DNA from 3 places in the Georgenia sp. M64 genome. Region 1 is predicted to be linked to each of the others. Evidence: riboswitches for the same ligand, from Rfam matches in the RefSeq annotation. Region 1 holds a riboswitch; each other region holds the start of a gene.
The links. A riboswitch is a leader RNA that binds a small molecule or an ion and turns the genes downstream of it on or off. The one in region 1 is predicted to bind cyclic di-AMP.
Positions count from the first base shown of each region.

Region 2: it holds a riboswitch for cyclic di-AMP, as region 1 does, so the genes downstream of both, AAEM63_RS15380 (C40 family peptidase) here and AAEM63_RS07480 (C40 family peptidase) in region 1, are expected to answer to the same signal.
Region 3: it holds a riboswitch for cyclic di-AMP, as region 1 does, so the genes downstream of both, AAEM63_RS16465 (C40 family peptidase) here and AAEM63_RS07480 (C40 family peptidase) in region 1, are expected to answer to the same signal.

Region 1 covers NZ_CP145809.1:1,653,195-1,663,029, reverse strand. The annotation lists gene AAEM63_RS07500 (ATP-binding protein) at 1-784, opposite strand, end outside; gene AAEM63_RS07495 (response regulator transcription factor) at 781-1,497, opposite strand; gene AAEM63_RS07490 (SHOCT domain-containing protein) at 1,839-2,105, shown strand; gene AAEM63_RS07485 (multicopper oxidase family protein) at 2,108-3,589, shown strand; cyclic di-AMP (ydaO/yuaA leader) riboswitch at 3,795-3,955, shown strand; gene AAEM63_RS07480 (C40 family peptidase) at 4,085-4,768, shown strand; gene AAEM63_RS07475 (DUF3105 domain-containing protein) at 4,833-5,471, shown strand; gene AAEM63_RS07470 (glutaredoxin family protein) at 5,691-5,984, shown strand; gene AAEM63_RS07465 (cytochrome c biogenesis CcdA family protein) at 5,987-6,964, shown strand; gene AAEM63_RS07460 (peroxiredoxin family protein) at 7,027-7,575, shown strand; gene AAEM63_RS07455 (amino acid ABC transporter ATP-binding protein) at 7,631-8,380, opposite strand; gene AAEM63_RS07450 (amino acid ABC transporter permease) at 8,443-9,108, opposite strand; gene AAEM63_RS07445 (amino acid ABC transporter substrate-binding protein) at 9,128-9,835, opposite strand, start outside.
Region 2 covers NZ_CP145809.1:3,443,555-3,453,389, reverse strand. The annotation lists gene AAEM63_RS15390 (citrate/2-methylcitrate synthase) at 1-848, opposite strand, end outside; gene AAEM63_RS15385 (metal-dependent transcriptional regulator) at 1,147-1,947, shown strand; cyclic di-AMP (ydaO/yuaA leader) riboswitch at 2,294-2,493, shown strand; gene AAEM63_RS15380 (C40 family peptidase) at 2,505-3,317, shown strand; gene AAEM63_RS15375 (universal stress protein) at 3,642-4,565, shown strand; gene AAEM63_RS15370 (hypothetical protein) at 4,576-5,067, opposite strand; gene AAEM63_RS15365 (hypothetical protein) at 5,064-5,519, opposite strand; gene AAEM63_RS15360 (alpha/beta hydrolase) at 5,516-7,012, opposite strand; gene AAEM63_RS15355 (hypothetical protein) at 7,009-8,016, opposite strand; gene AAEM63_RS15350 (hypothetical protein) at 8,090-8,881, shown strand; gene AAEM63_RS15345 (hypothetical protein) at 9,022-9,147, opposite strand; gene AAEM63_RS15340 (YnfA family protein) at 9,287-9,619, shown strand; gene rocD (ornithine--oxo-acid transaminase) at 9,708-9,835, opposite strand, start outside.
Region 3 covers NZ_CP145809.1:3,700,460-3,710,294, reverse strand. The annotation lists gene AAEM63_RS16485 (multicopper oxidase family protein) at 1-1,250, opposite strand, end outside; gene AAEM63_RS16480 (twin-arginine translocation signal domain-containing protein) at 1,344-1,445, opposite strand; gene AAEM63_RS16475 (SHOCT domain-containing protein) at 1,445-1,786, opposite strand; gene AAEM63_RS16470 (F510_1955 family glycosylhydrolase) at 2,069-3,100, shown strand; gene AAEM63_RS16465 (C40 family peptidase) at 3,242-4,060, opposite strand; cyclic di-AMP (ydaO/yuaA leader) riboswitch at 4,058-4,202, opposite strand; gene AAEM63_RS16460 (DUF305 domain-containing protein) at 4,506-5,174, shown strand; gene AAEM63_RS16455 (glutaredoxin) at 5,335-5,622, shown strand; gene AAEM63_RS16450 (cytochrome c biogenesis CcdA family protein) at 5,622-6,587, shown strand; gene AAEM63_RS16445 (peroxiredoxin family protein) at 6,584-7,174, shown strand; gene AAEM63_RS16440 (response regulator transcription factor) at 7,293-7,997, shown strand; gene AAEM63_RS16435 (ATP-binding protein) at 7,994-9,157, shown strand; gene AAEM63_RS16430 (YibE/F family protein) at 9,138-9,835, shown strand, end outside.

The sequences.
Region 1 (9,835 bases):
GGTCACGATCGGCCACGACGACGGCGCCCGTGGCCGCGACGTCGATCGTCGTGTCCAGGTCGACCCCACGCGCCGCGAAACGTACCGCGGCCAGATCTCCGGCCGACCGGACCAGCGCGGCCACCTCCACAGGCTCACGCCGCATGCCCAGCCGGCCCTCCTCGGCGGTCGTCACCAGTGCGACGTCCTCGGCGAGCCGGGCCAACCGCCCGACCTGGGTGCGCAGCATGGTCAAGGTCTTCTCGTCCGGCCGCTCGACACCGTCGATGATCGCCTCGAGATAGCCGTCCAGCGTCGCGACCGGCGTGCGCATCTCGTGCGCCAGATCGCCGAGCATCCGGGTGCGGCTGGCTTCCACCGCACTGAGCTCGGCCGCCATGGTGTTGAAGGCCGCGCCCATGTCGTCGAACTCGCGTCCCATCCCCACATGAGGCATGCGGACGGAGTGGTCGCCGGCGGCCACCCGCTGCGATGCCGTGGTCGCGAGCTGGAGCGAGCGGGTGACGCGCCGTGACAGGAACAGGCTCACGGCCACCGCAGCGGCCAGCGCGGTCACCAGCGCCAGGGCCAACGAGACGGCCGAGGCGGTGCGGAAGGCTCGCTCCGCATGTTCGACCCCGGCAGGGTCACTCAGACCCGTGTCGATCATGTGGTCGTGGAAGACCGCCGGCCCGATGGCGATCGCCACCGCCCACGCCGTCCCGGCGGCGACGAGGACCACCGCCATCGTGGCCGCCAGGAGCCGGGCGGCCAGGCCCCACCGCTCCGGCCTGACCGGGCTCATTCTCCGGGGCCCATCCGGTACCCGACCCCGCGCACCGTCCGGACGAACACCGGCTCGGTCGGGTCGTCCCCCAGCTTGCGTCGCAGGTGCCCGACATGGACGTCCACGAGATGCTCGTCGCCGACCCACCCGTCGCCCCACACCTCATCGATCAGTGCCCGGCGGGTCAGGACCATCCGGGGACGTGACGCCAGTGCCGCGAGGACGTCGAACTCCGTCCGTGTCAGATCGACAAGTCGGCCGTCGACGGAGACCTCCCGCGCAGCGGCATCGAGGGTCAGACGACCGAACGAGGCAACCGCCTGGTCCGCCTGGACATGGCGGCGGGGCCGGCGCAGCATGGCTCGAACCCGAGCCATCAGCTCACGTGGGCTGAACGGCTTGGTCATGTAGTCATCCGCCCCGACGGACAGCCCGATGAGCTTGTCGACCTCCTCCACCCGGGCGGTCAGCATAATGATGTAGCAGTCCGAGAACGTCCGGACGGCTCGGCAGACCTCGACCCCGTCCACCCCCGGCAGGCCGAGGTCCAGCACCAGGATCCCCGGGTCCCACTGCCGCATCTGCGCGATCGCCGTCTCCCCGTCGCCTGCGACGGCGACCTCGAAGCCCTCCCGCTCGAAGTAGCCCGCCACCAGCTGTGCGAGTGGCGCCTCGTCATCGACGATCATCACTCGTGGCAGGTTCGGTCTGTCCGGGTTCAGCGCTTGCATGGACCCATTGTGCGGTCCGCTCAGCGGCGCCGACGGCAGCAGCAGGCCGCTGCTCGCCGTCTTCACCGGATCTTCATGGGCGGCTCTCGTCCGGATCTGCCGCGCACGGGCATCCGCCACCACCCGGACTCCCGAACCGACCACGTCGAAGAACGGAGCCTTGGAGCCGTCATGCCCGAAGGCCCATCCACACACTCCTCAGGTCGGGGCGGTGAAGGCTTCATGAAGAATCCCTGAACCGGTCGCTCACGAGGGGACGACCGGACGTCGTACACCTAAACTGGCTATACCCCGATGGGTATCTCGCCGGGGATACGAGCGGAGCGAGGAAGGGTGGTTCGATGATGTGGGACGGGTACGGGATGGGCGCGGGCGTGGGGGGGCTCGTCGTGGTGCTGCTCGTCGCCGGCGCTGTTGTCCTCGTCGTCGCCCTCCTTCGGAGCGGGCGGTCAGACCGCACACCCGACCTCAGAGGGCAGGGCGGCCGGGCACTCGACCCGGGGCCGGGCACCCCCCATGCGGAGCAGATCCTCGCCGAACGGTACTCACGTGGCGAGATCGGCGCAGAGGAGTACGAGGACCGCCTCCGACGGCTCCGGGGCAGGTGATGATGGAACCGATCAGCAGGCGACAGGCCCTGCTGCTGGGTGCACTCGGCACCGGCGGTGTGGTCGCCGGTGCCCTGGGGCTCGCACGCGCCGGCGCGCCGGGGGGCTCCGGAACAGGCCCCGGAGACGACTCGACCCCGCGTCTGGCCGGCGGCGCCGACCTCGTGGAACCCGAGGAGCTCTCCAGTACGGGCGGCCGCCTCCGGGTCGAGCTGACGATGGCGGAGGCAGAGGTCGACGTGGGGGGCCGCCGGGCGCGGCTGCTCACGTACAACGGCACCGTGCCAGGGCCTACCTTGCGTCTGCGCCCCGGGGACACGCTCCAGGTACGGCTGGTGAACCAGCTCGACGCGCCCACGAACCTCCATGTGCACGGTCTGCACGTCTCCCCCGAGGGCAACGGTGACAACCCGTTCCTGAGCATCGAGCCGGGCGAGGCCTTCGACTACGAGTTCGTGCTGCGTGCCGACCATCCCACCGGGACGTTCTGGTACCACCCGCACCGCCACGGCCACGTCGCCGACCAGATCTTCGGCGGGCTGTACGGCGCGATCGTCGTGGAGGACGACCTCCCGATGAGCCGGGAGCGGATCCTCATCGTCTCCGACCTCTCCCTCGAGGCGGACGGCAGCGTCTCCCGACCCACGATGCAGGACCAGATGATGGGCCGCGAGGGCAGCATCGTCCTCGTCAACGGCCAGGTCCGGCCCCGGGTCACCGCCGCACCCGGCGAACGGCAGCGATGGCGGGTGATCAACGCCTGCACCTCTCGGCATCTTCTGCTGGACCTGGCGGACCAGCCCGTCGACCTGCTCGGTGTCGACCTCGGACGCTCCGCCTCTCTGCGTGCGGCCGAGGGGGTGCTCCTCGCTCCCGGCAACCGGGCCGACCTCCTCGTCACCCCCCGTGCCGGACGGGCACCGTGGCGGGCTCTCCCTTATGACCGCGGCGGCATGGGGATGGGAATGGGGATGGGGATGGGGGGCGCCCCGGGCCCTGATTCGGCCGACCTGGCCATACTGGAGGTGAGCGGCGCGACGGTCGAGCCGCCGCCGTTGCCGGCCGCGACCGCTCCGGCCGATCTCCGGACGGTGGAACCCGCTCGGCGTCGGCTCATCACGTTCACCATGGGCATGGGCATGGGCGGCGGCATGTCGTTCGGCTTCGACGACCGGTCCTTCGACCCAGCCCGCACCGACCAGGAGATCGTCGCCGGCACGGTGGAGGAGTGGACGCTGGACAACCCCACCCCCATGGACCACCCATTCCACCTCCACGTCTGGCCGATGCAGGTGGTGGAGTCGGACGGCGAGGCGGTCGCGGACCCGATGTGGCGCGACGTCGTCGAGGTCCCGGCCGGGGGCAGCCGGGTGGTGCGGATCGCCTTCGACGACTTCGCGGGCCGGTCCGTGTATCACTGCCACATCCTCGACCACGAGGACGCCGGGATGATGGGGGTGGTGGATGTCCGCCCGGCCCGGTAGGGGTCCGACCACGAGTTCTGCCCGACGGACTGGTTCGCGGAGCACCGACATCCCGACCCAATCGGCACGGGTATTCACGACAGTTTCCATGAAGGTTCGATCAACCCTGTTACCGGAACGTGACAGCGCCGCGACCGCCCCCATAGCGTGGCAGCGTTCCCCGGCACGCTGCCTGGGAGCCCGGACGGGCGTCGAGCCCCGCTGCCGTCCGCGTCTGGCAGACCTCGGCGGGGACGGGGGAACCAGTGTGTACGGGCACGGCCAACCGTGCCCTAGGGGTGAAGCCAGGCCTTCTCACGCAGGCCTGACCGGGTGCACTCCCGCCCGAACCCGACAGCTCACCCCGCAGGCGCAAGGAGCGACATGTCCCGACCTGGGTCCCGTGGGCGCCACCGCGCCCCCCGTCATCCCTCCACGCCTCTGACACTGGCCCTCGCCGGGCTCCCCGCGCATCGGTCACTCGCCGTTATCGCCTCCTCCGGTCTGGTGATCACCATGGCCGCGACGTCGGCCACCGCGGTCCCCTCCGGCGGAGCGCTTCCCAACGTCGACGCCGGAGCGGCCACGCGTGAGGCCCTGACGGCGATCATCACCACCCCCACGGTCAAGGTCCCGGCCGACGTCAGCTGGAACCTCGACGCAATTGCCACGGTGCAGGCGACACCCCGGCCCGAACCCGTGACGGCGCCGGCGCCGGCGCCGGCGCCGGCTGAGCCGGAGCCGGAGTCTGCCGTCGACCGCACCGTCCCGGCAGCCTCGCGGAGCGCGGCGCGACCCGAGGCCGCACCGGCTCCGCCGGCACCTGACACGCCGGTCGCCGCCGCACCGGCCCTGACCGCGACCGTGTCCGGGCAGGCGATCGTGGACTATGCCCGGACCTTCCTCGGGGTGCCGTACGTCTGGGGCGGCACCACCCCCGCAGGCTTCGACTGCTCGGGTTTCACCCAGTACGTGTACGCCCGTTTCGGCGTCTCCCTGCCCCGGACGTCCTCGGCGCAGGCCACTGTCGGTACTCGGGTCTCCGCAGCAGACGCCCGTCCCGGGGACCTCGTCACCTGGCCCGGCCATGTGGGCGTGTACACCGGCAACGGCAACAACATCGCCGCCCGCCAGCCCGGCACTCCGCTGACCGAGGGGCCGATCTACAACTCGAACCCGACGTTCATCCGCGTCACCTGACCACTCGACCGACGACTCCGGTCGCGGATACTCCTCGGTGGACACCTGAAACTCATGGAGAAGTGTGAGCAACCCCAAGCAGCGGGCCGACCGCTTGGCGAAGGTGGCAGCCCTGCGGGCCGAACAGGTCCGCAGGGAACGCCGTCGGCAGCTCGTCATCGTCGCGGCGGTCGCCGTCGTGATCCTGGCCCTCGTCGGGACGACCACCGCGGTGATCCTCGGCGCGCGCACCGAGCAGGCGGCCGTGGAGGCCGCTGCCGAGCAACCCATCCCCGACGTCGAGGAGACCACGGACCTCTCCGCCAACCACGTCGAGGCCGCGATCGCCCCCTCAGCGCGGCCCCCGCTCGGCGGCGACCACGACCCCGTGTGGCAGAACTGCGGCACCTACGACGATCCGGTCCCCACCGCTAACGCTGTGCACTCCCTCGAGCACGGCGCCGTGTGGGTCACGTACCAGCCCGACCTACCGGCGGACGAGCTCGCCACGCTGCGGGAACTCGTCGAGGGCGAGGCCTACGCACTGCTGAGCCCCTACCCCGACCTCGCGGCCCCCGTCGTCCTCACCGCCTGGGGGGTCCAGCTCGAGCTCGACGACGCCGGCGACGAGCGGATCCCTACCTTCCTCACCAAGTACCTGCAGGGCGAGCAAACCCCCGAGCCGGGCGCCTCCTGCACCGGCGGCAACGGCACCCCTCTCTGACGGGCGATGCCCACACCCGGGCGCATGGGGTGACTCCGCAGAGCTCCACAACCAACGGCGGTTCGCGCGGCGCGCAGGCCGGCGCCGTCGCGCCGGCGCCCCGGTCCAGGAACTTCATCGATTCTTGACCGCACGCTCGTCACGGCGCGGGGTCGACTCGGACACGCTGTCCTGGTGCCCGAAACTCAACAGACCCCGCCGAGCGCCGATGATGACGCGATGCCGACCGCCGTCGTGCGGGTGACCGTGGTGCACGCACCGGCGTGCCACTTCTGCGAGGACGCCGAGCGAGCGCTGGACACGCTTGCCGAGCGTTTCCCCCTGGACGTCGACACCGTCGACATCGACTCCGCCGAGGGCCAGCGCCTCGTCGCCGCGCACCGGCCGGCGATGAACCCGCTGGTCCTGGTCGACGGGTCGTTCTTCAGCTCCGGGCGACTCCCCCGCCGCAAGCTGGAGAAGCTGCTTGCGCGGGCCGTTCCGGTCGTGTCGGCCCGACCGGCGGGGCGGTAGCCGTGGGCAGCGAGCTCCTAGCCACGGGTAGCGTGCTGGCCGCGTTCTTCGCCGGCGGGGTTGCCCTGTTCGCTCCGTGCTGCATCGTCTTTCTCGCTCCCAGTTACCTCGCCGGGGCGGTGAAGAACCGGCGCTGGCGCCTGCTGCCGCTCACGTTCGTCTTCGCCGCGGGGCTCGCCCTGGTTCTTGTGCCCATCACCCTGGGCATGAGCCTCGTGGCAGGGGCGATCGCCCAGTACCACCAGCCCCTGTACTGGGCCGGCGGCCTCCTCATGATCGCCCTGGCGGCCCTCGCCGTCTCCGGCCGGATGTGGTCCCTGCCCAGCTTCCTGAGGGCCCCGGACACCTCACGCGGTGACACCGCGAGCTTCTTCGCCCTCGGCGTCTTCTCCGGCATCGCGTCGTCCTGCTGCGCCCCGGTCCTCGCCGGCGTCATGACCCTGTCGGCCCTGTCCGGCTCCCCCGCCGGCGGTGTGGTCCTGGGCCTGGCCTACGTCTTCGGCATGGTCTTCCCGCTCTTCGTCATGGCACTGCTCTGGGACAGGGCACGCCTGGGCGAGCGGAAGCTGTTCCGCGCCCGGCTCGTCAAGATCCGCCTCGGCGCACGGACCGTCGTGACCAACACGCTGAACCTCGCCGTCGCGATCGCCTTCACGATCATGGGCATCTTCGTCATCGCGCTCGCCGGCAGCCCCGACATGACCGGCGGCACCGCAGCCCAGGCCGCCACGGGCGAAGGCCTCGCAGAGATCTTCGGACGCATACAGACATGGCTCAGCCCCGTGCCCGAACCGCTGCTCGGGCTGGCGCTGCTCGCGCTGGCTGCCGTCTTCGTCCTCTCGACGCTGCGCGACCGGGGCAGGCGCGCAGCCGACGGCTCGGCAACGCGCAGCGACACCACGATCGGCACCACCGACACGGCCGAGGGTGCCTCGACGCACGACCACGACACCACCACTCACGAAGGACTGACCCGATGACCGCCCGGACCAGCGCCGCTCCCACCAAGAGCCGAAACGCAGCACCCAGGAGCCCCCGCGCCTTGCAGGAAGCACGCCTCCGTCGCCAGCGCATCGCCTGGCTCGTCGGCCTGCTCGTCATCGTCGCCGCTGTGACCTTCGGGCTCATCACCTCCCGACCCGGCGCCTCCACCGACACCCGGCTGGCCCCGGACTTCACCCTTCCCACGACCGATGGAGCATCCGTCACCCTCTCGGAGCTGCGCGGCAGCCCCGTCCTGCTCTACTTCAACGAAGGAGCCGGCTGCGCCGCCTGCACCGTCCAGATGGCCGAGATCGAGAAGCAGACCGGCTTCGCCGAGGCAGGAATCACCGTCCTGCCGATCGTCATGAACACCGCCGAGCAGATCCTCCCCGACATGCAGCGCTACGGCGCCACCACCCCCTACCTAATCGACGACGGCAGAGTCTCCGATGCATACGGGACGCTCGGCACCGGCATGCACGCCGGACTTCCGGGCCACGGTTTCGTCCTCATCGACGCCGACGGCGTCCAGCTCTGGCAGGGCGAGTACCCCTCCATGTGGCTCGAGCCGACAGATCTCCTCCAGGAGGTCACCTCACGCCTGTGAGGCGACCTATCTAGCAGCCACGCAGGAGTCAGAACTCGTGCGCGCCGCACGCCACTCAGATCGGGTCGAGGATTCGGCGCAGGAACTGCCGGGTGCGCTCGTGCGCCGGCGCCGTCAAGACCTCGCGGGGTGGCCCCTCCTCCACGATCACGCCGCCGTCGAGGAAGACGACGTGGTCGGCCACCTGCTGGGCGAACCGGATCTCGTGCGTGACGACAACCATCGTCCAGCCCTCGCCCGCCAGGTCACGCATGACCCGCAGGACGTCGCCCACGATCTCCGGGTCGAGCGCCGACGTGGGCTCGTCGAAAAGCATCAGCGCCGGCCGGATCGCCAGTGCGCGGGCGATGCCGACGCGCTGCTGTTGCCCGCCGGAGAGCTGGTAGGGGTACGCGTCGGCCTTATCCGCGAGCCCCACCTTGGCCAGGAGCGCGTGAGCCGCCGCCACCGCCTCGTCACGCGGACGCCCCTGGACGTAGACCGGGCCCTCGACGACGTTCTCCAGCGCCGTGCGGTGCGGGAAGAGATTGTGTGCCTGGAACACCATGCCGGACCGGGCCCGCAGCCGGCGCAGCGCCGCCGGCCCCGGCCGGGTGGCGAAGTCCACCGTCACGTCACCGATGCGCACCGTGCCTCGCTCCGGTACCTCCAGCGCGTTGAGGCAGCGCAGCATCGTCGTCTTGCCGGAGCCGGAGGGACCGATCAGGACGGTGACGCTGCCGGGTGCGACGTCGAGGTCGATGCCGCGCAGCACTTCGTGGGAACCGAATGCCTTGTGCAGTCCCCGCAGCTCGAGCAGGCTCATCCGTCCCTCCAGCTCCGGCCGGCCGGGCGCCGCCGTCGGCTCGTTCGCGGGCTCCGGGCCACTCATACTGTCACGTACCGCGAGAGGCGCCGCTCCAGACGGGACTGCCCGGCCGAGAGCACGAAGCAGATCGCCCAGTAGATCGCCGCCGCGAGCGTGTAGAGCTCCAGGAACGCGAACGACGGCGCAGCGATCTCCTGGGCCTTGCGCATCATCTCGGTCACCAGGATGGTCGAGGCCAGCGACGTGTCCTTGACCAGCGAGATGAAGGTGTTCGACAGCGACGGCACGGCCACCCGCAGAGCCTGCGGCAGCACGACCCGCCGCATCGTCATCCGGTAGCCCATCCCGACCGTCTGCGCGGCCTCCCACTGCCCACGCGGCACGGCGAGGATCGCCGCCCGGATGGCCTCGGAGGCGTATCCGCCGACGTTGATGGAGAAGGCGATGACCGCCGACGGGAACGGGTCCAGGACCACACCGAACGACGGCATCGCGTAGAAGATGATGAACAGCTGCACGAGCAGCGGAGTCCCGCGCACCACCGACACGTACGCCCGGGCCGCCCCAGAGACCAGCCGCCGACGCGAGAGCCGCATCAGAGCGACGACGAGCGCGATAACCAGCCCGACGGTGAAGGAGATCAGCGTCAGGGGGATCGTGCCCGCGACGGCGCCGGTCAGCAGCGGGACCACCGAGTCGAGGACGAGCTGGATCCGCTCGTTCACCGTGCGCCGGCCCGCGCGGTCACTGGGAGACGTCCTGCCCGAACCACTTCTCGGAGATCTCGGTCAGGGTCCCGTTCGCGCGCAGCTCCTCCAGGGCCCCATTCACGGCGTCGAGGAGGCCGGAGTCCTTACGCATGGCGAGTGCCTGCTCGCCACCCTCGTCGACCTCGAACGCGATCTTGACATCGGTGTCGCCGGTGGTCCTCAGGTAGTCGAGCACGGCCAGGTTGTCGTTGAAGGTCAGGTCGATCCTGCCCTGCTCCACCAACGCCAGCGACTGGCTCAGCCCCTCGACCGTCTCAACCTGCGCACCCGCCTCCGTGGCGAGCGTGTGCCAGTTCGACGTCGCGGACTGCGCCGCCGTGCGACCCTCGACGTCCTCGATTGAGGTGATCTCGGTGTCGTCGGCCCGGGTGACGACGACACCAGTGGACACCGTGTAAGGATCGGAGAGGTCGTACTTCGCCTGACGCTCCTCGTTGATGGTCACCTGGTTTGCGATGACGTCGTAGCGGCCCGCCTCCAGCCCCGCGAAGATCGCGTCGAACTGCGTCTCGCTGAACTCCGCCTCCACGCCGAGCTGCTCCGCGACGGCAGTGACCACCTCGACGTCGTAGCCCGTCAGTTCGTTCGTCTGTGGGTCGTGGAACGTGAAGGGCGAGTAGGTCCCCTCGGTGCCCACCCTCAGCACCCCGGACTCCTGGATCTGAGCGAGAGCGTCCTCCCC
Region 2 (9,835 bases), 1.8 Mb from region 1:
CGGGCGAGGGCCTCGGCGCCCGCGCGGGCGACCGCCTCGGCGGCCTCCAGCCGGCGCGCGCCGACCCGGACGCAGGCGTCGCGGAGCAGCCCCACGCGGGCGTCCGCCGGGACCAGCTCGTCGCCGAAGCCGGAGAGGTCGCCGCCCCGCGCGAGGTGCGCCGCGATGGCGGCGTCGGCGTCGCCGGTCCGCTCGGCCTCCTCGACGATCGCCAGCGCCCGGGCGGCCGCGCCACCGCCGAAGGGTGCGCCCGCGACGGCGACCGCGGCGGCGAGGCACGAGGCGGCGTCGGCCCCCATCTCCGCGGCCGTGCGTGCGGTGCGGGTGGAGGGGACCAGGCCCGTCTCGGAGACGGCGAGCCAGAACAGGTCGAGCGCCGCGACGGCCTCCGGGTCGGCGACGCCGCGCCACCGCACGAGGAACCGCTCCGCGATGGTCGTGACCATGTCGACCTCGCGCTGGGGCACCGCCGGCACGTCCTCGCCCCGCGCGGACTGGGCCACGAAGCTCAGCGTCATCACCGACGCCCGAGCGAGGTCCTCCCGGGCACGCGTGGAGTCGATCTCCACCAGCGGCCGGTAGCCCCAGACGGGGGTGAGCTGGGCCAGCGCGGAGAGGACGTCGACCCGCGTGTCGCCGGTGCGCACGGGGAGGTTGAACGGCTCGGCCGGCGGGAGGGCGGCGCCGCCCTCGCCGTCGACCAGCAGGCCCCAGATCTGCTCGAACGGGGTGCCCACCAGGTCGCGCATCCGCCGGCCGCGGAAGACCGGCTCGCCGTCGGCGACCGCGTACAGGGGCGGCGCGGTGCCCGGGTCGGGCCGCGGGAGGCGAGGTGGCGTGAGCGGCATCACGCGAACCATAGAGCCGAAAGGGGACAGAACGGAAAACAGACGGGACGCTTCCCCGGCCCGGCGACGGGAGGCCTCGTCGGACGGTGGTGCGCGCGGTCGCGAACCGGGCGGTGCGGTCGCGAACCGGGCGGTGCGGCGACTCTTGAAGAAGCGGTCCGTCCGTATCATGTGAGGGCCCTCACCGGGGCGGACCGCTGCCCGCTGTCGTCCCGCATCCCTATCCTGAGGGCAGGCATGCCATCACCAGCCGTCGCGACGCGGCCGCTGGGGCGCGCGCGGAAGAGAGCGGGAGTACGTGAGCGATCTCATCGACACGACGGAGATGTACCTCAAGACCGTCTACGAGCTCGAGGAGGAGCGCGTCGTGCCGCTGCGCGCGCGCATCGCGGAGCGTCTGGGCCACTCCGGCCCGACGGTGTCCCAGACCGTGGCCCGCATGGAGCGCGACGGGCTGCTCCTGCTCTCCGGGACCCGGCAGATCGAGCTCACCGACGCCGGTCGCCGCCGGGCGACGGAGGTCATGCGCAAGCACCGGCTCGCCGAGCGGCTGCTCACCGACGTCGTCGGCCTGGAGTGGGCGTACGTCCACGACGAGGCCTGCCGCTGGGAGCACGTCATGAGCGAGCGGGTCGAGCGCCGCCTCCTCGAGCTGCTCGACCACCCGCACGTCGACCCCTACGGCAACCCCATCCCCGGCCTCGACGCCCTGACGGGGGGTGAGGAGGTCATGCCGCCGCGTGAGGAGGTCCGGTCCCTCGCCGACGTCGCCGCCGAGCTCCTCCCGGCCGGCGACGACGGAGAGCGCTCCGCCCCGCAGGCCCCCGTGCACGGCGAGAGCCGCAGCGCCGCCGACGGTGCCGCCCGCGCGGACGCCGCCGACCTCCGTGCCGACGTCGTGCTGGCCCGCATCGGCGAGCCGCTGCAGGTCGACGTCGACCTCCTCTCCCGCATGGACCAGTCGGGCCTGCGGCCCGGGGTGCGCGTCGAGGTCCGGGTGCGGCCCGGCGGGGACGTCGTGTCCCTGTACGCACCGGGCTCCGAGACGGTCCTGGATCTGCCGGAGGAGATCACCCGGCACCTGTTCGTCACCACCTGACGAGCGCTCGGGCACGCGAGGCGGCATCCGCTCGGGAATGGGCGCCACGCGCGCCGCCGGGTGTGAGCCGCCTCACAGAAGACGCGCTGAGAAGCGCTTTCCGGCCGCCCCCGGGTGTGGTCGGAGGCGGGTGGGCCGATGGTCCCCTGCGGTCCCGTCACCTGGGACGACACCCCTTGACGTGACCACCTCGCGGGTGCTCCCCGGGACCGGCGACGGACGGGTCGCGGTGGACCTCACCACACCTGCGCCGACGGCGCATCCCCGGGGTCGTGATCGAAACGTGACATAGCCAGAATCTGGCTGTAGTGTCCAGATCGCTTCCGGAACCCTCCTCCGTGAAGTCTTCGGGCGGACGCCTAACCCTGCCGCCGCCCCGGAGTCAGCTTCGAGTAGGAACAGCGGCAGGGACGGGGGAACCAAGTGATTGACGGCTCCGGGAGACCGGAGCCTTGGGGTGAAGTGCGGCCTTCCTCGGGAGTCCGCGCCGGGTGTTCTCCCACCCGAACCCGACAGCTCACTCCGTAGGCAGCCAGGAGAGGTAGTCCGTGACCACCATGACGCCCCAGGGCGCCCGCCACCGCGCGGCCCGCCGTCCCTCCACCCCCCTGACCGTGGCTCTCTCCGGCCAGGGTGCGCGCCGCGGCATCGCCGCCTTCGCCTCCTCCGGCCTCGTCCTGACGATGGCTGCCACCTCCGCCGCTGCGGCCCCGGAGTCCTCGGCCCTGCCGAACGTCGACATCTCCGCCGCGACGTCCGAGGCGCTCACCGCGATGGTGACCACCCCGACCGTCACCGTGCCGGCCGACATCACCTGGTCCGCCGACGTCGTCGCCTCCGCCGAGGCCACCCCGCCGCCCCCGCCGCCGGAGCCCGAGCCGGAGCCCGAGCCCGTCGTCGAGCGGGACACCGAGGTCGCCTCCCGGACCGCCGAGCGCACCGCGATCGAGGAGCCCGCCGAGGCCGCCCCGGCCGCCGCCGTCGAGGCCGCCCCGGCGCCCGCGCCGGCTCCGGCCCCCGTCGCCGCCACCTCCGGCATCGGCCAGCAGATCGTCGACATCGCCCGCCAGTACATCGGCACCCCGTACGTCTACGGCGGCGCCACCCCGGCCGGCTTCGACTGCTCCGGCTTCACCCAGTACGTCTACGCGCAGGTCGGCATCTCGCTGCCCCGCTCGTCCTCCGCCCAGGGCAGCGTCGGCTACCGGGTCTCCGCCGCGGAGGCCCGCCCCGGCGACCTCGTCTGGGGCCCCGGTCACGCCGGCATCTACACCGGCAACGGCCAGCACATCGCCGCCCGCAACCCGGGCACCGCGCTGTACGAGAGCCCGATCTACATCTCGAACCCCGTCTTCATCCGGGTTCTCTGAGCGAGCCTCTCCAGCTGCACCCGACGGCCCGTCCCTCCTCGTGAGGGACGGGCCGCCGTCGTCGTACGGCCGTCGTGGTGTGCCCGGCGCCGGCGCGGGGAGCGGTGACGTCGCGGGTCTGCGGTGAGGCCGCGGGTTCCGGGTCGAGCGCGTAGGGCCGGTGGTGCTGAGTCACCCCGGGAGGTGCTTGCTCGACCGTTGGCTGCTGAGTCACGCCGCGTGGCGCGGCCCTGCGCGAACCGCCCGGCGAAACCCCACGTCCCCCGGACGGGGAAGGGCACAATGTGGGGCAACGGATCGCCGAACCACCGCCGGGGAGAGTCCATGTCGCACGAGAAGGTCATCGTCGTCGGGGTCGACGGGTCCGAGGCGAGCCTCGCCGCCGTCGACTGGGCCGTTGCCGAGGCGACCCGCACCGGGCACCGGCTCCACGTGGTCTGCGCCTACGCGCTGCCGTCCTTCACCGCGGCCTCCCTCGACGGCGGGTACGCCGCGATGGACGACACCGCCATCCAGCAGGGCGCCCAAGCCGTGGTCGACGAGGCCGTCGCCCGCACCGCCGACTCCGGGCTCAAGGTGACGTCCTCCCTCGAGACCGGCGACCCGGCCGGCGTGCTCGTGGACCTCTCGCGCGAGGCCGCGCTCGTCGTCGTCGGTACCCGCGGCGGTGGTGGGTTCACCGACCGCCTGCTGGGGACGGTCTCCTCGGCCCTGCCCGCCCACGCGCACTGCCCGACGGTCGTCGTGCCGCTGTCGCCCGCGCGGTCGTTCCTGCCGGTGCGGCGCATCGTCGTCGGCGTGGACGGCTCGGAGTCCGCCCGCATCGCCCTGCGGCGAGCCGTCGACGAGGCGATCGTCTGGGACGCCGAGCTCAGCGCCGTCGCCGCCGTGCCGATCGCGACCGGTGCGGGCGCGATGGCCTGGCTGCCGGCCGCCGTCGACCGCGACGAGGTCCTCGCGGACGTCCGTGAGGGTCTGGGTGTGGCGGTGCAGGCGGCGGTGGGCGACCGCGAGGTCCGCGTGCGCCAGCACGCGCTGGACGGCAACGCCGCCGCGCTCATGGCCGAGTTCTCCACCGCCGTGGAGCTCGTGGTCGTCGGCTCGCGTGGCCGGGGCGGGTTCGCCGGGCTGCTCCTGGGCTCGACGAGCCAGGCCGTGCTCCACCACGCCGTGTGCCCGGTCATGGTCGTGCCGTCGCGCAGCGCCGACGAGGGCGCCGCACCGACCGACGTGCCGTGGAACCAGTAGCCGGTCGAGGTCAGAGGTCCGGGTCCGCCGCCGGTGGGCCGTAGCGCTCGTGCAACCCGGTGAGCGTCGCGGCAGGGCCGGGCAGGCCGAGGTCGGTGGCGTCGAGGGTGACGCCGTCGTCGCCGACCACGCGGACCTCGACCACCTGCGGGACGAACACCTCGGTGTCCCAGCCGAGCTCGGTGGCGCGGTCGAGCACGCCGACGAGCGCGGCGGCGCCACCCGAGGCCGTGACGGTGCCGCGCACGGCCCGGCCCGACTTCTCGTCCTGCTCGACGGCGACGTCCGCGTCGCGCACGCCCGGCAGGGCGGCCATCTCGGCGCGGAGCCGGTCGGCCTCCCGCTCGAGGTCGGCGGCGGAGGCAGCGGTCGGCTGAGCGCCGGCACCACGCGACCCGGCACCACCCGCCCCGGCACTGCCTGCCCCGGTCCCGTCGCCCGCGCCGCACCCCGACAGCGCGAGAGCGGCCACGAGCGTGGCCGTGATGAGCCGCCGCCTCACCGGCCGAGGCTCCGGGCGGTGTCGAGCCAGCCGGGGTCGAGCTCGTCGTCCGGGGCCCGCGCGGCGACGTCGAGCACCCGCTGCGCCTCGTCCACCCCCGCGCCGACGGCGTCCACCACGCCGTCCCACACCTGGCCGATGAGCCCGCGGGCCTCGTCGACCCGGTCGGCCACCCAGCTCCGGGCGGCGTCGACGAGGGCGATCCGCTCCTCCACAGATTCCGCCTGCGCGCGCAGGGCCGCCTCGACGTCGCGCACGAGGGCGGCGGTGCGGGCGGTGTCGGCCGCGCGGCGCGCGAGGTCCTCGCGGAAGCGGTCCCCGGCGGTGGAGCCCCACCCCGCGCGCTCCCCGAGCGCGGGCAGGTCCGCGGCGACCTCCTCGGTGCGGGCCGCCGCGGCGGCGACCTGCCCCGCCAGGGCGCGCAGGTCCGCCGGGATCGCACGGTGGCTCACGGCGTCGCCTCCTGCGTGGCCTCGTAGGTGGAGGTGGTGGCGCCGCCGGTGAGGAACCGGTCGAGGCGCTCGCGCGCGGCCACCACCGCGGGATCGGTGGAGGTGTCCACCAGGGCCCCGGTGTCGCCGTAGAGGTTCGACGCGTGCGCGTCGCCCACGTTCTGCGCCCCGCCGAGCGCCGGGTCGCCCGGGACCAGCGCGGCGACGTCGCGGCTGATCGTCGTGACGTTCCGGGCCGACGGGTTCGGTTCGCCGTCGAGCCGGGGGACGACGTCCTGGTCGTGCTCGAGGGAGAGGAGGTGGACGTCGGCCGGCAGGTCGACGCGGGAGACGGGCGAGCCGCCGGTGAGCACGTCGGTGACGTTGAACGCGGACTCCTGCGCGAGCCGTGCCGCGACGATCCCGCCCTGGCTGTGCCCGGCGAGGAGCACCTCGGGCCGGCTGTGCTCCCCGGCCGGGATGCCGGCCTCCCGCATGGCGTCGGTGAGGGCGAGACGGACCGCCTCCTCCATGTTCGAGTCGATGCCCGCGACCGCCTCGAGGTTGGTCTTGGTGTCCGCCGGGTTCGTCGTCGAGGTCGGGTCCCACTGCTCCGTGCCGGGGATCTCGACGACGAAGCGCACCTCGCCGTCCGCGCCGGTCACCCGCGTGACGCGGACCTCGTGGGTTTCCTCCGCGCCGGTCATGGTGCCCATCCGGGTGAAGACGTCGCCGACGCCGACCGGCCCGGCGCCGTCGGACCGGCCGGTCCGGGTCACCCGGACGGGGCCGTCGTGGAACGCGCCGCCGAGACCCCCGCCGGCCAGGACGAGGGCGACGACCTGCTCGTACGTGAGCCCACGCAGCCCGAAGAGGTTGCCCGGGCTGCTGACCGTGCCCGGCAGGCCGGCGGCGACGGAGTCCACGAGCCACGGGTTGTCGAAGAGGGTCTGCATCCCGGCGGCGGTGAGCCCACGGCCGAGCCGGTCGGTCGCGCCGCTCGCCTCGAGCTGCGCCAGCCACGGCCCGGCACCGGCCAGGAGGAGGGCCCGCACCCCGGGAGGGAGCGCCGCGAGGCCGGCGAGCCCGACGACGCCGGCCGCGCCGACGGCCACCACGGCGCCCGCGGCGGTGACGAACAGCCCCGTGACGACCGCTTCGCCCGCGACCGCCCGCAGGGCGCCGGCCATCTCGGCGAGCGCGGCGTCGATGAGCTCGTACGCGTCCGCGGCGCCGAGGAGCAGCGTCGCGGTCGCCTCGTACTCCAGCACCAGCCAGGTCAGCCCCTCGGGCGGGAGGTGGGCCAGCCCGACGGCGGCCTCGATCCTGGCCAGGCCGACGGGGTCGAAGATCCCGGAGGCGAGGACGGGCCCGTCGACGGCGACGGCCGCCACCGTGACGGCGAGGCCACCGAGCTCTTCGACCATCGTGCGCAGGGTCGCGGCCTGGGCACGCATGTCCTCGGTGCGGGCGTCGATGGAGGCGGCGCCGCCGGCGACGGTGAGGGAGCTCATCGGGCCGCCCCGGGCGGCGTGGGCCCGGCCACCCCGCGCCCGAGCGCCGTGACGGCCCGGGCGACGTCGTCCTCGACGTCGGCGCGGCTGCTCAGGCGCAGCGTGACCTCCTCGGCCGTGGCCGCGGTGAGCCGGACGACGTCGGGGCCGGTCCAGAGCCAGACCGCCCGGTGGGTGGGGGCGGCCACCGGGTGCCCGACGGGGCCGACCCGCTCCACGCCGACGTCGACCGCGCCGACGAGGTCGCACGCGACGGCTCCCACGGCGGTCAGCGCCTCGGGCGGCAGGTCGGCGAGGTGCCGGGCGACGTCGTCGCGCCCCTCCCGCAGGGCCGTCGCCACGGCGACCGAGGTCGGCCAGGCGAGGGTGATCGGCCGTCCGGCGCCGCGGTGCCCCGGGGGGTCGGCGGGCACAGCGAGCATGACCTGGGCCAGGAGCGACGCCGTGTCGAGGAAGGTGAGGTCGACGGCCGGCTCGAGCTCGGACCCGGTGCCGGTCGAGCGGCGACGGCGCGACAGGGCGACCGCCTTGTCGCCGTCCCAGGCGAGCATCTGGGTCAGCGCCACGTCGCCGACGGTGGCGCTGACGCGGATGCGCAGCCCCGGCAGGGCGAACAGGGCCAGGCCGGCGACGAACCCGGGCGCGAGGTCGGCCAGGGTCGCCTCCGCAGCCTCCGCAGCCTCCGCAGCCTCGTCGGGCTCGTCGGGCTCGTCGGGGTCGTCGGCCTCGTCGGCCTCGTCGGGGTCGTCCCGCTGGTCGGCGGAGCCACGCTTGCCGGGGGAGCCCGGCTCCGCCGTCGCCAGGCCGAGACTCGTGAGCCGGCGCCAGGCGGCACGCCGCTGGCCGGGTGCGAGCGGCACGGGGGTGACGAAGGTGTCGGGCAGCGGCAGGTCCGGCAGGTCCCGCCGCAGGACGCCGAGGACGAGCGACCACGCCGCGACGTCGAGCGTGACGTGCACCGGGGAGGGCGCGGGGCGGGGCTCGTCGACCCGGAGCGTGCTCACCGGCTCATCCTGGCGCAGATCCTGCCCCCGTGACATGGGGAGAACTCCCCACCCGGTCCGCTACCGTCGGGGGATGGGCGAGGGACCCTGGACATCGTGGTCGGCCGGTACCGGTCCGACCGGCACCGGCGGTGCGTCGGCGAACCCCGGCGGTGCGTCGGCGAACCCCGGCGGTGCGTCGGCGAACCCCGGCGGTGCGTCGGCGAACCCCGGCGGAGCGGTCGCGTCCGCCCCGGCCGGGCCGACCCGTGCGGGGCCGGTCCTCGTGCGTGTCCTCGTGGCGATCGGCCTGCTCCTCGTGTGGGCGCAGACGGCGGGAGGCCCGGTCGAGCGGTCCACCGGTGACCTCCTCACCGACCTGGCGGTCGGCGAGGTGAGAAGCCTGACCATCGAGCGTCCCGACCCGCGGTCCGTCACCTCCGGCGAGGCCGAGGTGCAGTGGACCACCGACGGACAGACCTTCTGGGCGACGTACTGGTCCAGCACGGTGCCCGGGGAGGATGACGAGGGGCTCACCATCCTCGCGGCCGCGAGGGACGCCGGGGTCCCGGTGCAGAGCGAGCCGTTCGCCGTCGTCGAGCGGGACCAGGCTGGTCCGGCCTGGTCGGCCGTGGGTCTCGCGGCCCTGCTGGTGCTGGTCCTCGGGCCCGAGCCCCGCCTGGCGACGAGGTGGGCGTGGTTCTGGCTCGCCGTCGCCGCGGCTCCGGTCTGGCTGGTGTTCGTGCTGCTGGAGCCGGTGCCGCTGTGGTCACGGTCGCCCCGACCCGTCCGGCGACGGCTCACGGGCGGCTGGGCCTTCCTCGTCAGTGTCACCCTGCTGCCGTTCGTCCTCTCGGCCCTGCCCGACGGTCTGCTGCCCCGCTGACGGCCTGCTCCAACGCTGACGCTGACGCACCCGCCGTGGGACGACGGATGGCCCCGCCTGGGCGACGGGGCCATCCGTCATGCCGGACCGCTCGCGGCCCGTCCTGCCGGACCGCTCGCGGCCGGCCGAACCTTGCCGGGTTACTTGCGGCGGGCGTGCCACTGCCGGGCCGGCTGGGCGCGGGTCTCGTGGGGCACGAAGCCCTGCGACCGGCGCTGGCCGGGCTGCCGCTTCCCGGCCGGGTTCGCCTTCTTGGGAGCTCGCACGGCTACCTCCTTCTCCTCGATGCCGATGGGTCGCGCGTCTGCATCACGAGGTGAACATGGGACGAGCATCGCGTGCCGCGGTGGGCGCCGTCGAGGGATTTTGGACCCGGTACCGTCGTGGCCGACCCGAGGAGACACCATGCCCCTGCGTTCGATGCTGCTGTTCGTCCTGGCCGCCCTGCTCGAGATCGGCGGCGCCTGGCTGGTCTGGCAGGGGGTGCGTGAGCACCGTGGCTGGCTGTGGGTCGGACTCGGTGCGATCGCGCTGGGGCTCTACGGCCTCGTCGCGACCTTCCAGCCGGAGGCGAGCTTCGGCCGCGTCCTCGCCGCCTACGGCGGGGTGTTCGTGGCGGGCTCGCTCCTCTGGGGCGCGGTCGTCGACGGCTTCCGCCCCGACCGTTGGGACCTCACGGGTGCGCTCGTCTGCCTCGTCGGGGTCGCGCTGATCATGTACGCGCCGCGCCCCGCCTGACCCGGCACACCGGTACACCGACGGAGACCGGCACACCGGCGCACACCGGTGGCCGCCTCACCGGGCGCCGCCGGCCTGACCGCCGCGGTCAGCGACCGGCCTCGCGGGCCTCCTCCCGCAGCACCTCCGCGAGGGTGTCCAGCGCGAGGTGCAGGTCGCCGCGGGAGATCGTCAGGGGCGGCGCCAGCCGCAGCGTGTTCCCGTGGGTGTCCTTGG
Region 3 (9,835 bases), 2.0 Mb from region 1:
AGGATGTGGCAGTGGTAGACGGTCCGGCCGGTGAGGTCCTCGAACGGCACCCGCACCACCACGCGTGAGCCCGCCGGGACGGCGACGACGTCGCGCCACGTGGGGGCCGCGACGGCGGCGCCGGCCGCCTCCACCACCTGCATCGGCCACACGTGCAGGTGGAACGGGTGGTCCATCGGGGTGGGGTTGTCGATGACCCACTCCTCGACGGCGCCGGCCGCGACCTCCTGGTCCGTGCGCTCGGCGTCGAACCCGCGACCGTCGAAGCCGAAGGTCATCCCGCCCGGTCCCCGGCCGCGGCCCATGCCCATGGTGAAGGTCAGGGTGCGGCGGGCGGCCGGCTCGACGTCGCGCAGGTCCCGGACGTCACCGGCCGGCGGGAGCTCGGCCGGTGGCTCCGCCGCCGGCCCCGCCACCTCGAGGGTCGCGAGCGTGACCGGCTCCGAGGAGGTGGTCGCCCCGCCCATCATCCCCATCATCCCGCCCCGGTCGTGGGGCAGGGCCCGCAGGGTCGCCGTGCCCTCGGCGGCGGTGACGAGCAGGTCCGCCCGGTTGCCGGGCGCGAGGAGCAGGTCGCCGAGCGACGGCGGCTCGGCCTCGCGGCCGAGGTCGACCCCGAGCACCGTCACCTCCTGACCCTCGAGCTCGAGCCGGAGGTGGCGGGAGGTGCAGGCGTTGACCACCCGCCAGCGCTGCCGCTCGCCCGGTGCGGCCGTGATCCTCGGCCGGACCTGGCCGTTGACGAGGACGGTCTCGCCCTCACGGCCCATCATCCGCTCGGGCATGGACACCTGCCGCACTGCGCCGTCGGCGGTGAGAGAGAGATCCGAGACGACGAGGACCCGGCCGGCCGGCAGGTCGTCCTCGACGACGATGGCGCCGTAGAGGCCGGCGAACATCTGGTCCGCCACCATCCCGTGGTGGTGGGGGTGGTACCAGAACGTGCCCGTCGGGTGGTCGTCGGGGAGCGCGATCTCGTAGTCGAAGCTCTCCCCGGGTTCGATTGCGAGGAACGGGTTGTCGCCGTTGCCCTCCGGGGAGACGTGCAGGCCGTGGACGTGGAGGTTCGTGACGTCGTCGAGCCGGTTGACGAGGCGGACCCGCAGGATGTCGCCCGGGCGCAGCAGCAGCGTCGGGCCCGGCACCGTGCCGTTGTACGTGAGAAGCCGGGCGGTGACGTCGCCGAGCCTCACCTCGCGCTCCGCCATCTCCAGCTCGAGCTCGAGGACGCCGCCCTCGCTCGCGAGCACGACCGGCTCGGTGAGCGTCGCGCCGTCGGCGCCCGGGGTGACGCCGCCTCCCGCGCGCCCGCCCGGCCCGTGGGCGTCCGGCGGCGCGGCGGATCAGGGCAGCGGGGTCTGCGCGGCGCCGATGCCGCCGACGACGACGCTGCCCACGCCCGCGGCGCCGAGGACGAGGGCCTGCCGTCTGGTGAGGGGGCGCATCAGTCCTGCAGCCGCTGGAGCCGCTCCTCGTACTCGGCGGTGTCGATCTCGCCGCGCGCGTAGCGCTCGGCGAGGATCTCCCGCGCCCGTGAAGCACCCGGACCGGACGGCCACGAGGAACCATGGTGACCCGGCCGGCCCGGTTCACCCGGCTGCCACGGCTCACCCGACGGCCCGGCGGTGCCCGGCGGCGGCAGGGCGCGATCGCCGCCGCGGTCGACGCCACCTCCGAGGAGTCTGACCACGAGGACCACGAGCAGGACGATCCCGACGACGAGCAGCAGCCAGAAGAGCCAGCCCCACCCCATCGAGCCGCCCATGCCCCAGCCGTCCCACATCATCGCTGTCCCCTCCCGGTGCGGGCCGTGGCGCTCGTCCGAGCGCGGCCCGCACGTCGAGCGTATGCCGGGGCGGGCCGGGCCCGGCGGCTCCGGGCGCAGGCTTCACGAACTCTTCACGACAGCCGTGTGTCGACACCCGTGCGGTCACGGGTGTCGACGACGATGCCCCCAGCACCCGCTGACCGTCTTGACCCGACCCGGTCCGGGCGGCCATCGTAAGGGCCGGCCCCTGACTGGGCGGGGCCGGGGCGGTGACCGCCCCCGTGGACCCCCGAGGACGTCATGCCTGACCACCGCACGCCCGGCCGGCTCGGCCGCGTGGTCGTGCCTGCGCTCGCGGCAGCGCTGCTCACGTCGTGCGCGGCCGGCGGGGACGCCGGCGACGTCGCAAGGGTCGAGCTCGCGGTCACGTCGGACGCCTCCGGGGCCGCCGTCGAGGACGCACCGCGCGGGGCCGGTGTCGACGGTGCCGCCGGAGCCGCCGCGCTCGGGGTGGACGCCACCGACGACGCAGCGCCTGCAGGCGCCGCCGAACCCAGCGCGGCGAGGCTGCTCGCCACCTCGACACCAGCCACCGCGGCGGACCTCGGCCACGTGCACGACCTCGCCATCGACGAGGCGGACGGCCGGGTCTACGCCGGCACCCACCACGGGCTGTTCGTGCTTCTCGACGGCGCCGCGTACGCCGTGGGTGAGGACCGCCAGGACGTCATGGCGCTGACGGCGGCCGGACCGGGCACGTTCCTCATCAGCGGCCACCCCGGGCCGGACGAACCCGGCAACGCGAACCTCGGCGTCCTCGCCAGCACCGACGGCGGGCTCAGCTGGACCGAGCTCGCCCTCGGCGGGCAGGTGGACTTCCACTCGCTCACCGCCACCGGCGAGCACGTCTACGGCTTCGACGCCACGACCGGCACGGTGCTGCGCAGCGACGACGGCGGAGCCTCGTGGAGCGGCGGGGCCGTGCTCGGCCTGCGCGATCTCGACGCCGACCCCACCGCGGACGGCCGGCTCGTCGCCACGACCGACGCCGGCCTGGTCGTCTCCGACGACGGCGGCGCCACCTTCGGTCCGCACGACCACCAGCCTCCCGAGCCGCTGCTGCTCGTCGACCACGCCGGGGCGGCCCTGGTCGGCCTGGGTCTGGACGGGACGGTCTGGTCGCTCCAGGACGGCACCTGGCACGTCGCGGGAAGTCCCGGCGGAGCCCCGGAGGCGTTCATGGCCCTCGACGAGGAGACCCTCCTGGCCGCCGTCGACGCCGTGGTGCTCCGCAGCCGGGACAGCGGCCAGACCTGGGACGCCATCTCCTGAGTCGCCGACGCTGAAGGCATCGGCCGGACCGGGTGCCGAGGCCAGGAGTCCCTCAGCGGTCCGGCCGACCCAGCCCCGGGCAGGTGGCCACGGCGGTGCCCGAGCAGGGGCACTGCGCCGGGCACACGCCCGTGGGGCCGGTCACCCGGTGACGCGGATGAATGTGGGGCTGGAGTTGTAGATCGGGCCCTCGGTCAGCGGTGTCCCCGGCTGGCGGGCGGCGATGTTGTTCCCGTTGCCCGTGTAGATGCCGACGTGCCCGGGCCAGGTGACGAGGTCCCCGGGCCGTGCGTCGGCGGCCGAGACCCGGGTGCCGATCGTTGCCTGCGCGGCAGAGGTGCGCGGCAGCGCGACGCCGAACTGGGCGTACACGTAGCTCGTGAACCCGGAGCAGTCGAAACCCGCGGGGGTCGTCCCGCCCCACACGTACGGCACACCCAGGAACTGTCGGGCGTACGCGACCACGGCTTCCCCGCTCAGTGCGGCGGCAGGTGCGGGGGCGGGCTCGGCGACCGGCGCGGGCTCGGCCGCGGCGGCGATCGGCGCGGCGCGCTCGGCCGCGGCGGCGATCGGCGCGGCGCGCTCGGCCGAGCGTGAGACCGCGGCCGAGGTGCGGTCGACCGGAGCGGCGGCCGCCGGCACCGGCTCCGGCTCGGGCGCGGGCGGTGGAGCGGCCTGGGCCGTCGCGACGTCGTCGACGGTCCAGACGATGTCCGCCGGGACCTTGACGGTCGGTGTGGTGACCATCGCGGTCAGGGCCTCGCTCGTCGCGGCTCGGACGTCGACGTTGGGTAGCGAGGACGCCTCGGGGGTGGCGGTGGCCGAGGTCGCGGCCATGGTCAGGACGAGGCCGGAGGACGCCATCGCGGCGAGACCGCGACGGACGGGGACCCCCTCGAGGGCGACGGTGAGCGGCGTGGACGGGCGGAGCGCGGCACGGTGCCGTGCGTGTGTGGTCACAGTTCTCCTGGTCGTCTGCGAGGTGAGCTGTCGGGTTCGGCGGGAGAGCTGCCGGCGCGAGGACTCGCGCTTGACCCCAAGGCCCCGGGGGGCCACGTGCGTGGTTCCCCCGCCCCTGCTGCGGTGTCGGTGTCCGCGGGCGGCAGCAGGGTTCGACGTCCGTCCGGGGCCGGGCGGCGTGCCGGCGGACGTCACGCTATCCGCGCCGGGCCGGCGAAGTCACGCTGCGGTAACGGCCTTCATCGAAACATCATCAACTCCCGCGGCAGTCCCGTCGTCCATGAGGACACGACGTGCGGCGGCCACGTCGTTCATGAAGAACTGACGAACTCGGCCCTACCCGCTTGCGCGTCCCGGCGCGGTCGTCGAGCCTGACCCTGCTGCGGGCCGGCGTCGCGCCGCGTCGGCGCCACGACACCCACCACGTCCGAAAGAAGGCAGGCTCATGCTCCGCTCCCTCACGAACCGCCGATCCGCGGTTGCCGCCGCAACCCTCGCCACCGTCCTCGTCCTGGGCGCCTGCTCGGAGGCGGCCGACCCCGCAGCGACGCCGACCACGGCATCGACCACCACAGCGGCGACCGGGGCGGCCGACGAGGCCACCAGCGAGTCCACGACGGACGAGTCCATGACGGACGCCGCGCACAACGACGCCGACACCGAGTTCGCGCAGATGATGATCGTCCACCACGAGGGTGCGATCGAGATGGCCGAGCTGGCCGCCTCGGACGCGAGCACCGAGGAGGTGCGTGCCCTCGGCGAGCGGATCAGTGCAGCCCAGGGACCGGAGATCGACCTCATGACCTCCTGGCTCGACGCCTGGGGCGAGGCCGGGGCGGCCGAGGAGGACATGGCCGGGATGGACCACGGCGGCATGGACATGGGCGGGCTGAGCCAGGAGGAGGCGATGGCCGAGCTGGAGAGCGCCGAGGGCGCCGACCTCGACCGGCGCTTCCTCGAGCTCATGATCGAGCACCACCGCGGAGCGATCGAGATGGCTGAGGGGCAGCTCGACGAGGGAGCTGATCCTGCCGCGCTCGCGCTCGCGGAGCAGATCATCGCCGACCAGGAGGCGGAGATCGCCGAGATGGAGGAGCTGCTCGCCGGTCTGTGACCTTCTCCCGGCGGGGCACGCCCCCGCCGGGATCTTCATCGATTCTTGACCGCAGCGTGATCAGACCCCCTGGGTGCGGGGGTCAGGCTTGCCGGAGCGGACCGGCGCCCGAGCCGGCCTGGACGCCGGCGCGAGCGAGCCGGCCTGGAGGAGGTCCGGCGTGGACGGTCAGGTCCCGGTGCTGACGGTGGTGCACGCCCCCGCGTGCCACCTCTGCGACGACGCCGTGGAGGCGCTGCGGGAGATCGCGGCGGTGCAGCCGCTGCGCGTCGAGGTGGTCGAGCTCGAGTCCCCGGAGGGCCGGCGGCTCGCCGCCGAGCACCGCCCGGCGATGAACCCCCTCGTCCTCCTCGACGGCGCCCGGTTCAGCGCCGGGCGCCTCCCGCGCCGCAAGCTGCTCAAGGCGCTGGCCGAGCGGTCGCGCCGTGCCGCGGCCGGAGCCCGCTGATGGGCACCGAGCTCCTCGCCACCGGCAGCGTCCTCGCCGCCTTCCTCGCCGGTGGCGTGGCCCTCTTCGCGCCGTGCTGCATCGTCTTCCTCGCGCCGAGCTACCTCGCCGGCGCGGTGCGCAACCACCGGTGGAAGCTGTTGCCGCTCACGTTCGTCTTCACCGCCGGCCTCGCGCTCGTCCTGGTGCCCATCACGCTCGGGATGAGCCTGGTGGCCGGGGCGATCGCGCGCTACCACGCACCGCTGTACTGGGCGGGCGGGCTCCTCATGCTCGCCCTGGCGGCCCTGTCGCTCTCGGGGCGCATGTGGTCCCTGCCCGGCTTCCTGCGCGCACCGGACACCTCCCGCGGTGACACCGCCAGCTTCTTCGCCCTCGGGGTCTTCGCCGGCATCGCCTCCTCGTGCTGCGCCCCCGTCCTCGCCGGCGTGATGACCCTCTCGGCGCTGTCCGGCTCGGCCGCCGGAGGTCTCGTGCTCGGCCTCGCGTACGTCTTCGGCATGGTCTTCCCCCTCTTCGTCATGGCCCTGGTGTGGGACCGGGCGCGGCTGGGCGAGCGCAAGCTCTTCCGGGCGCGGCTGGTGCGCATCCGCCTCGCCGGCCGCGTGCTCGTGACGAACACCCTCAACATCGTCGTCGCCGTCGCGTTCGCCGTCATGGGTGCGGGCGTCATCGCCCTCGCCGGCAGCCCCGACATGACCGGCGGCACGGCGGCGCAGGAGTCGGTCGGTGCCGGGCTCGCGCGGATCTTCGGCGCGCTCCAGGACCGCCTGGCACCGGTCCCCGAGCCCGTCCTCGGCGCGGCGCTGCTCCTGCTCGCCCTGGTGTTCGTCGTCGCCACGCTCCGGGACCGGCGCCGCGGCGCCCGCCCGGACGGGGACGCGCCGGGGACAGGTCCGGCGACCCCCGAGCCGGCCGACGACACGTCCTCCCACCCCACACGTCCGGAAGGCCTGGTCCGATGACCGCACGCACCGCTCCCGCCCCGGCCCACCCGGGCGTGACCCCCTCCCGGCGGGAGCGCCGGGCCCGGATCGCCTGGGTCGTGGGCCTGCTCGTCGTGGTGACCGTCGCCGTCGCCGCCCTCCTCGGCGCCCGGGCCACCGACAGCGACGCCGTCCGGACGGCACCGGACTTCACCCTGCCGACCACGGACGGCGGGAGCGTCACCCTGTCCGAGCTGCGCGGCTCGCCCGTGGTCCTGTACTTCAACGAGGGGGCCGGGTGCGGCTCGTGCACCGTGCAGATGACCGCGATCGAGCAGGAGCCGGGCTTCGCCGAGGCCGGGATCGAGGTGCTCCCGATCGTCATGAACACGGCTGAGCAGATCCTGCCCGACCTGCAGACGTACGGGGCCACCACCCCCTACCTCCTCGACGACGGCACCGTCTCCGAGGCGTACGGCGTGCTCGGCACCGGGATGCACGAGGGGCTGCCCGGGCACGGCTTCGTCCTCGTCGACGCCGACGGCGTCCAGCGGTGGCAGGGCGAGTACCCCTCGATGTGGCTCGCCCCCGCCGACCTGCTCGAGGAGGTCACCTCGCGCCTGTGAGCGGAGGCGGCCCGCCCACCGGCACGACCAGGACGCCAACCCTGAAGATCCGGTGAACATCGGGCCCGGGTCCGCACCAGGTTCGGCGTGCGGGTACCTCGGCCCGCACAATGTCCGGGTGAGAGCCACGGACCCGCCGCCGCGCATCCTCGTCGTCGACGACGAGGCCCCGCTCGCCCGGCTGGTCGCCGGGTACTTCGAGCGGGACGGGTTCGACGTCGCGGTCGTCGGTGACGGCGCGAGCGCGGTCGAGCACGCCCGAACGTGGCGGCCCACGGTGATCGTGCTCGACCTCGGCCTGCCGGGCGTCGACGGGATCGAGGTGTGCCGCGCGGTCCGGTCGTTCTCCGACTGCTACATCGTCATGCTCACCGCCCGCGCGGAGGAGGTGGACAAGCTGGTCGGGCTGTCCGTCGGCGCCGACGACTACGTCACCAAGCCGTTCAGCCCGCGCGAGCTCCTCGCCCGCGTGCGTGCGATGCTGCGCCGCCCCCGGGCCGCGCAGCCCGCCGGTGCCGAGCCGGTGCGGATCGGCCGGCTGCGCCTGGACCTGCCCGGTCGCGAGGTCGATGTCGACGGCGAGCCGGTGGAGCTGACGCGCACCGAGTTCGACGTCCTGGCCGCCCTCGTGGCCCGGCCGGCCATGGTCTTCTCCCGCCGCCGCCTCATCGAGGAGGTGTGGGGGCCGGGCTGGGTGGGCGACGAGCACCTCGTCGACGTCCACATCGGGCACCTGCGCCGCAAGCTCGGTGACGACCCGGCGGCGCCGGTGTTCGTGCGTACGGTCCGCGGGGTGGGGTACCGCATGGGGCCGGGGACGTGAGACGGGCGGCGTCGTGGGGCCTCGCGCCGCGACTGCTCGCGGCCACGGTCGCGGCGGTGCTCGTCGTCGCGGCGACGGCCTGGGCGATCGCCGCCCTGGTCGGGCCGTCGGTCTTCCACGACCACCTGGCGGTCAGTGGCGTGGACGACCCCGACGCCGTCCTGCACGCCGAGCGCGCCTTCGCCGACGCCGCGGGCCTGTCCCTCACGCTCGGCCTGGTCGCCGGTGTGCTCGCCGCCGCCGCGGTCAGCGCCTTCATCGCCCGCCGGGCCGCTCGGTCCCTCACCCTCGCGACGACGGCCGCGGGACGGGTCGCGGCCGGCGACCACTCCGCGCGCGTGCCGGCGGTGGGCATCGGCCGCGAGTTCGACGAGCTCGCCGCTGCCTTCAACACCATGGCCGCAGATCTCGGCTCGGTGGAGTCCGGCCGCCGCCGGATGCTCGGTGACCTCGCGCACGAGATGCGCACGCCGGTCGCCACCCTCGAGGCCTACCTCGAGGCGATCGCCGACGGCGTCCAGCCGGCCGACGCCGAGACGGTCGCGATGCTGCGGGGCCAGGTCGTCCGGCTGGCCCGCCTCGCCGAGGACGTCGCCCTGGTGACCACCGCGGAGGAGGGGCGCCTGGCGATGCGCCGCGCGCCGGTGGGCGTCGGCACGGTCGTGGACGCCGCGCACGCGCAGGCCGCGGGGCGGTTCGCCGAGCTCGGCGTCGACCTGGCCGTCCGGGCGGCACCGGACGCTCGGTCCGTGGTGCTCGACGCCGACGCCGACCGGCTCGGGCAGGTCCTGACCAACCTCCTCGACAACGCCCTGCGGCACACCCCGGCCGGGGGGCACGTCGCCCTCGAGGCCCGCCGGATCGGCCCGGGCGTGGCCGTGACGGTCGCCGACGACGGCGAGGGCGTCAGCGCCGAGCACCTCCCGCACCTGTTCGAGCGGTTCTACCGGGTGGACTCGGCGCGGGACCGCACCCGCGGCGGCTCAGGGGTGGGGCTGGCGATCGTCCGGGCGATCGTCGAGGCTCACGGCGGCACGGTCCGGGCCGCGAGCGACGGGCCCGGCGCGGGCGCACGGTTCACCGTCACCCTGCCCGTGTCGGTCACGCCGGCGCGCGTCGTCGGTCGGGAGGAGGGGAACCATGGCGCACGGTCACGGTGAGGTCCGGCTCGAGACGGGGGAGGCCCGTCGGGTGCGCACGGTGCTGGCCGCGTTCGTGCTCCCGCTGCTTCTCGCCACGATCGTCGGCCTGGTGGTGCTGTGGCCACGCGGGGAGACCCCGGTCGGGTCGATGCCGCTGACGGTGGAGGGTGTGACGATCGAGAACGGCGTCGTCGAACGGGTGGCCACGCCGCCGGGGCAGACCATCGTCGTCGAGCTGACGAGCGGCGCCGACGAGGGTGACCAGGTTCCGGTCCAGCTTCCCCCCGCGCTGGCCGCCGAGGCGGACGCGGGTGACCGGGTCAAGGTCGCCTCGCCCGGTCCGGAGGGCGGGGAGTACTCGTTCTGGGACTTCGACCGCCGGTCGCCGGTGCTCTGGCTCGCGCTGGCCTACCTGCTGTCCGTCGCCGTGGTGGCCCGCGGGCGGGGCCTGGCCGCCGTCGTGGGCCTGGTGGGTTCCCTGGCGGTCACCGTGTACTTCGTGCTGCCCGCGATCATGGTGGGGCAGTCGCCCTTCCTCGTCGCGCTCGTGGGCTCCTCGGCGATGATGTTCCTGGCGGTGTACCTCGCCCACGGCATCTCCATCCGCACGACGACGGCGCTGCTGGGCACCTTTGCCGGTCTCGCCATCACGATCGCGCTCGCCGCGTGGGGCACCCGGGCGGCCGAGCTCACCGG